DNA from 3 places in the Rhodococcus sp. NPDC059969 genome. Region 1 is predicted to be linked to each of the others. Evidence: riboswitches for the same ligand, from Rfam matches in the RefSeq annotation. Region 1 holds a riboswitch; each other region holds the start of a gene.

The links. Region 1 has a riboswitch for S-adenosylmethionine ahead of ACFWAD_RS09045 (LLM class flavin-dependent oxidoreductase). Riboswitches for the same ligand answer to the same signal wherever they lie in the genome.
Region 2: another riboswitch for S-adenosylmethionine. It lies ahead of ACFWAD_RS25640 (putative leader peptide); the one in region 1 lies ahead of ACFWAD_RS09045 (LLM class flavin-dependent oxidoreductase).
Region 3: another riboswitch for S-adenosylmethionine. It lies ahead of ACFWAD_RS17700 (aminotransferase class V-fold PLP-dependent enzyme); the one in region 1 lies ahead of ACFWAD_RS09045 (LLM class flavin-dependent oxidoreductase).

What each region holds. Positions count from the first base shown of each region.
Region 1 covers NZ_JBHWUF010000002.1:16,599-18,859, reverse strand. Annotated here, with positions in the region: gene ACFWAD_RS09045 (LLM class flavin-dependent oxidoreductase) at 1-903, opposite strand, end outside; SAM riboswitch class I at 908-1,003, opposite strand; gene ACFWAD_RS09040 (ABC transporter substrate-binding protein) at 1,184-2,261, opposite strand, start outside.
Region 2 covers NZ_JBHWUF010000012.1:38,790-41,050, reverse strand. Annotated here, with positions in the region: gene ACFWAD_RS25645 (amino acid ABC transporter permease) at 1-958, opposite strand, end outside; gene ACFWAD_RS25640 (putative leader peptide) at 1,083-1,160, opposite strand; SAM riboswitch class I at 1,168-1,262, opposite strand; gene ACFWAD_RS25635 (sulfite exporter TauE/SafE family protein) at 1,462-2,229, shown strand.
Region 3 covers NZ_JBHWUF010000006.1:26,991-29,251, reverse strand. Annotated here, with positions in the region: gene ACFWAD_RS17700 (aminotransferase class V-fold PLP-dependent enzyme) at 1-1,265, opposite strand, end outside; SAM riboswitch class IV at 1,320-1,434, opposite strand; gene ACFWAD_RS17695 (PucR family transcriptional regulator) at 1,495-2,261, opposite strand, start outside.

The DNA.
Region 1 (2,261 bases):
GTGCCCGGCCAACTCTTTCAGAACTGCGGCCGCCTCCCCCGGATCTGCAGCCAGGAGCAGTCGACCACTGTCGACGGCTTTCCCGTGCGAGTTCAGCTCAGTCAGCCGCTGCGCCGCAGACAGATTCGGCGTATCGAAAGCCACATCGACCTCGGCGACCACCAATGACGCGCCCTCATCGCGCGCCTTGGCAGCCGACTGTGCGATGGCCTCCACCGAATCACCGGACACGAGAACAACATCCGCCTGGTGTGGTTCGATGGCGCCGTAGCGGCCGAAGACCACCAACTGGCCTTGCGGCGGCCGCGGAACGATGGCCGGCCCCTTCACCGAGAACGTGTCGCCCTCGAAATTGACGTAATGCAAACGATCACGCTCGAGGAACCGTCCACTGAGATAGTCACGGACGACGGCGTCGTCCTCCCACGAGTCCCAGAGATCAGTCACGACGGTGACCGAATCCCGCTGCTCCTGCTGACGCGCCGACTCCGTTGCCACCGGAGCTCTCCCCCACGCCCTCGCCGCAGCGTCGTCCTCGACCGGAACGGCAAGCCAGCCGCCGCGCCCGCGGGAGGAGTAGTCGAGCGTCGCCAATTGCGAAGAGGTATGGAATGGTTCGGCGTACGTGGTCCCGACGACGGGGACCAGCCCGATCGTGCTGGTCGTCGCCGCCACGTACGCCGCCCTCGAGACAGCGTCGATACGACCGACTACGTCACCGCTCGGAGGAAGGATGGAATCGTCGAACGTCGCGAACGTGAAGCCCGCATTCTCGGCAGCCGAGACGCGATCGCGCACGGTCTTACCCGTGAGCAGCTGGTCCGGGCGGTGCGAGCTTCGGCGCCAGGCAGCGGGGTGAGTACCCTCGCCGTCCAATTCGATACCCACGGCAAAAACAGTCATGCGTCCTCCATCGGTCCTGGCGGTAGCACCCACACTGCGGTTAGGTAGCGGGTTGCTGCGGCATCATCGAGCCAGGTCTCTCAGCCACTCTGGATGGTGGATGCAATCTATGTCGACCACGACAGGCAAGTCAAATTCGATCATTCGAATTACCTTGACTAGCAACATATTTCAAAAGAATCACGATGATCGAAAGGGTTGCGTGTTCACGCTATCGAGCTGGGCACGACAAAACCCCGCCCGACTCACGTCGGACGGGGCTCTCGGGTTGCGCGTATGGCTACTCAGCGCCCATCCATGCCTGGTCGAACAACATGATGCCCGTTGCGGTCGGAACCACACCGTGCACGTTCTTCTGCCAAGCCCAGAAAGAGGCCAATCCACCGACCGGAGCCGACGGAACCGTTTCGTTCCACAAGGTCTGGATCTTGCTGATCACGGCCAGCGCCGACGCGTTGTCCTTCGTCTGCTGCAGATCAGCGATCAACTGATCCATAGCGGGGTTGGCGTAACCCGCGGTGTTCGCCATCGAGGTGCTGTTGGTCGTGGAGAACAATCCGAGATCGAGAATCGACTCGTACATTCCGATACCCGCGTGCGCGAGGTCGAAATCGTGCTTGACGTAGACGTTCTGCACGATGTCGCCGGCGTTGTTGGCCAAGATCAAGTTCACCTCGAACCCGACGGCCTGCAACAGTGACTGCACGGCGAGGCCGATCGCATGGTCCTTCGGCTCACTGAGAACGACGTAGTCAAGAGTGCCGTCGAATCCGTCTGCCTTTGCCTGATTCAGAAGTTCCTTCGCCTTTTCGGGGTCGTAGGCAATACCCGGGGTGTCTACATGCCATTGGGACGTCGGTCCGAACAACTCCGAGCCCGGCAGTCCCTCACCGTTTTCCACTCGCTGATCGATCAACGTGGTGTCCAGCGCGTAGCCGATAGCCTGTCGAACGCGAACATCCGAGCCCGGTCGGCCTTCACGGTTGTTGACGATCTCGGCGCTTCCGGCATTGAGCACGTCGATGTAGCCGGGGTAACCAGCGGACTTGGCAGAATTGATCGCCGACGTCAGGCCACGAATGTAAGCGACGTCGAGCTGTCCGCTGTTCAATGATTCGAGATTGGCCTGCGGACCGTTGAGTGCAACCATCCGCAACTTGTCCAGCTTGGGAGCGCCGCCGTAGTAGGAAGGGTTGGCCTTGAAGATTCGCTCGACGCTCGGTGTGAAGACATCTTCGGTGAAGGGTCCGGCTCCAACCGCAGTGAACTTGTCACCTTGCTGCGAGCTGGGAGCGACGATCATTCCGTGGCCGAGGGCCAGCATCGACGGAAAACGCATCCAGGGCGTAGTCAGAGTG
Region 2 (2,261 bases), on a different contig from region 1:
TCGGAATATCGAGACGCGCGTCACGAATCTCTTCGAACTTCTTGCGCGCCTTCTGGATCGGAGTCAACGGAAGGGCTCGGGCGGATCCACGTGCGTAGTGGCGCTCAACGTAGTACTGACCGATCGAGAGCAACGTCGTGAGGATGATGTACCAGATTGTGGCGACCATCAGCAGGGGCACAACTCGTCCGTTGCGGCCGAAGATGACCTGCACCTGGTAGAACAGTTCGGCGATCGCCATGGTGGAGACGATGGACGTTCCCTTGAAGAGTCCGATGACCTCGTTGGCGGCATTGGGGAGGATCGCCCGCATCGCCTGCGGGAGAATGATCTTGAAGAACTGGCGACTGCGCGGAATACCTAGCGAGTGAGCTGCTTCGATCTGACCGTGATCCACCGAGATAATTCCGGAGCGGATGATCTCGGCCGAGTACGCGGCCTGGTGCAGTGCCAAACCGATGACTGCTGCAGTGAATCCGCCGATCACACCGCTGACCTGGAAGGTGAAGAACTCCGGTCCGAAAGGTATTCCAAGAGAAAGGGTCTGGTACAGGTACGTGATGTTGAACCAGAAGAGCAGCTGCACGATGAGCGGAATCGAGCGGAAGGCCCAGATGTAGGTCCAGGCGATCACCTGCAGGACCGGGTTCTTCGACAACCGGCCGAGTGCCAGGAAAACACCGAGCCCGAATCCGAGGATCGTCCCCCACAGGGTCAGTTTGATCGTCATCCACAACGCGGCAAGCACCGATTTCGCGGTGAAGTACTGCGCGAACGTCGGCCAGTCCCAGCCGGGGTTGACGACGAGGCCGTGAATGAATTGAGCAAGCAAAACCAGCACGACCGCGCTGATCACCCAGCGCAACGGGTGCCAGGTACGAGCAACGACAAGTTCCGAGTCGGGAAGCTGCGGCTCGGCCACCGACTTTTCGGGGCGGACATCGGTGGGCGCGCTCACGGCGCACTACCTGACGGAGTGGACATCACGAATAGACCTTTCGGGAAATGGGAACGCAGCTGTGTTCTCGAGGTGGCGTACTCGAGTTGCGAAGACGACGACAGTTCGGTCGGTGACAGTGAGGTCAGAGACAGTGACACGAAGCGGTGCGGCACAGATCGATGTGACGACGCCTGTGCGCAGCGTGCGAAGTGGAACCCATGTGATGCCTTCCATCGGTCCTGGCGGTAGCACCCGCTCCCGATCACTCGGGGGGTTGCTGCGACGTCGACGAGCCAGGTCTCTCGGTCGCTCTGGATGGTGAGCAAAGACTAGACGCGAAATCCCGAGTCGTCAAATGTTGTATTTCCCTGCACTGCAAGGGAAATGAAGGTCGCTTCATGTTGAAATCGCACTGATTTCAACGGTGTCCGAAACCTTGGTCGCCGTGTTCAATGGAGTGTTCGAATCGAGACCGGGACCGCCGTCCGGACTGACTTTTCCTCTGCCGTACCGTCTGCGGAGTGAGTGGAATCGACGCTTTCTTCATCTTGTTGGCCGGCATCGGTGCGGGCGCGATCAATGCCGTCGTCGGCAGTGGAACGCTGATCACGTTTCCCACCCTGGTCGCCTTCGGGATGCCGCCGGTGACCGCGACCATGTCCAACGCGGTCGGGCTCGTCGCCGGCGGGGTTTCGGGCACGTGGGGATACCGGCGTGAGTTGTCCGGGCAGTGGGATCGTTTGAAGTGGCAGATTCCCGCGTCGCTCGCCGGCGCACTCCTTGGTTCGTGGTTGCTCATGCACCTACCCGAGAAACTGTTCGAGACCATCGTTCCGGTGCTGCTGATCCTGGCTCTCGCACTTGTCCTCCTCCAGCCACGTATCCAGGCGTGGGCGAAGAAGCGTTCCACCGAAGAGACGACGCTGTCCACCAAGAGGCTGATGCTCCTGACCGCGGGCACCTTTGCCGTCGGCATCTACGGCGGCTACTTCACCGCCGCGCAGGGCATCCTCCTCATCGGTGTGATGGGTGCCATCCTCCCGGAAACCCTCCAGCGCATGAACGGCGCGAAGAACCTGCTCTCACTGCTCGTCAACATCGTCGCGGCCGGAATGTACATCACTCTGGCCTTCGACCAGATCAATTGGGCAGCAGCGGGTTTGATCGCTGTCGGCTCACTCGGTGGCGGCGTTTTGGGCGCCCGCTACGGACGACGCCTGTCCCCCACTGCACTGCGATACACGATTGTCGTCGTCGGCCTGATCGGCTTGTGGCGTCTTCTCGCTTGACCGCCCACATCTGGCGGCACCCGCACATACTG
Region 3 (2,261 bases), on a different contig from region 1:
GGCACAGGGTTCCACGCACCTGCCGTCTTCGCGTACTTCCAATCACGCTGATTCGAAACCAGGATGTTCACGGCGTCGACCAACCGCGTGACGTCATCCGAGCTGCTACCGAGGCCGAGGCTGGCGCGAACTGCACCGCCGGAGAGGCCGAGGCGTGCGAGAACTGGATGTGCGCAGAAGCGACCGTCGCGAACTCCGATGCCGTGCTCGGCGGAGAGGAATGCGGCGATCTCGCCCGCTTCGAATCCGTCGACGGTGAAGGTGACGATTCCGACGGCGTCAGGAGCGTCGTTCCACAGCCGTACGAGTGAGACGCCTTCGATGGCGGACAAGCCGTCAGTGAGCTGGGCGGTGAGCGCCTTCTCATGCTCGGCGATGACGTCGAAGTCCAGAGCGTGCAGGGTTTCGCAGGCGGTCGCGATAGCTGCCGCACCGAGCACGTTGGGCGAACCGGCCTCGTGGCGTGCGGGCGCGCAAGCCCACTCGGTGGATCCGATGGTCACCTCACGCACGGCGCCGCCGCCGGCGAGGTACGGCTGAGCTTCGTCGAGCCAGTCACGGCGGCCGACGAGAACGCCGGCGCCGAAGGGCGCGTACAGCTTGTGGCCCGAGAACGCTACGTAGTCGACGCCGCATTCCTGCAGGTCGATGCGACGGTGGGGAGCCAACTGAGCAGCGTCGACGAGGATACGTGCGCCGCAACGGTGAGCGATGTCAGCCAAGCGTGCAATCGGCAGGATCTCACCGGTCACGTTGGAGGCGCCGGTGATTGCGAGCAGTGCGGCAGGCTTGGTGCACAGTTCACCGATCAGACGCTCGATGGTCTCTTCGATGGTGTCTGCGGCGGTGACGATACGAGCGTCGTTCCACGGCAACAGGTTTGCGTGATGCTCGACGTCGAGGACAACGGTGCTGCCGGGGACACACTGGGCCAGCAGGTTCAGCGAATCGGTGGTGTTTCGGGTGAAGACGACAACCTGATCGTCGGCACAGTTCACGAAACGAGCAACGGATTCACGAGCGTTCTCGTAGGTGAGGGTGGAGATCCGGGACGCGTAGCCGGCACCGCGGTGGACGCTGGCGTACGTGGGCAACAACTCGGCGATACGGTCGGTGACCTGGGCCAATGCCGGCGCACTCGCGGCGTAGTCGAAGTTGGCGTAGGAGCATTCGCCGCCCTGAACCAGCGGAACCTGCAGGTCAGCACCCGAAACCTTGGCGATCGGAGCGGTGCAGCAGGTGTCGGCACTCAATACAGCAGTCATCGAAGACAATCCTCACGTTCAAGGACTCATTCGTTCGGGTGATGGCCCCGGAAGAGTCCGCGCTTGCCGCATTCGTTTTCGAACGCAGCCGGGTCGTCACCCGGAGCACCCCACCGCGGAGGAGGGTTGCCGACCAGCAAGCCGGGGCTGAACACTGGTACTCGTGACCTGGCAACGAGGATGGCAGGAACTTCCCGTGCTTGTCAAGACGAAGCTGCGAAGCCCGTCGTCACGGCGCGATCGTTCGGCAGGCGAGGTGGAGTGCAAGCCTGGTTTCCGGATCGGCCAGATCCACCGAGAGAAGGCGCTGAATTCGATCGATCCGACTCGATACGGTGTTGCGGTGCAAGCCCATTCGAGTTGCGGTGTGAGCCAGAGACGATTCTTCGTCGAGGTACGTCGAGAGAGTCTCGAGCAACTCTCCACTCGAATCTCGTAGCGGCGCGAGCAGTGCCGCGGCGGCGGGCTGAAACGTGTCGGTTCGCGTCCACGCCAGCAGCAACTGCGCCAGCCCGAGGCGGTCCACGTGCAGGAACCGGCCGGTGTGCGACCGGGAACCGGCGAGACGAGCGGCATCCCCCGCCTCCGACAGAGACGCTCCGATACCGGCAGGGCCATCGTGCGCGCGTCCCACTCCCACCCACGTCTCCATTGTGGGCTCCAACCGCGCTTGAGCTGTGCGAATACGTTCGGCAATCCTGGTGATCGCCTCCGGTCGCGGCTCACCTGGCAGAGTCGTCCACGCTGCCCAGCCGTCAGCCTGTTCCACAACGTTGGCGTCGATTCCCTCCGCTGCGAGGGCGTCTGCAACCTCAGTGCGCCTGGCCACCAGGTCAACCTCGCCGATGGCCAGGACTTTGATGCCGATGTGCCAGCCGTCCAGCGCCCAACCGGCGTCGAGTGCGCGCCTGAGCAGTCCGGGTGTGGCGTCTGCGGACGTGTCGACGAGTTCACCCAGCAACGCGCTACGCCGACGCGCTTCGCGCTCATCGACCA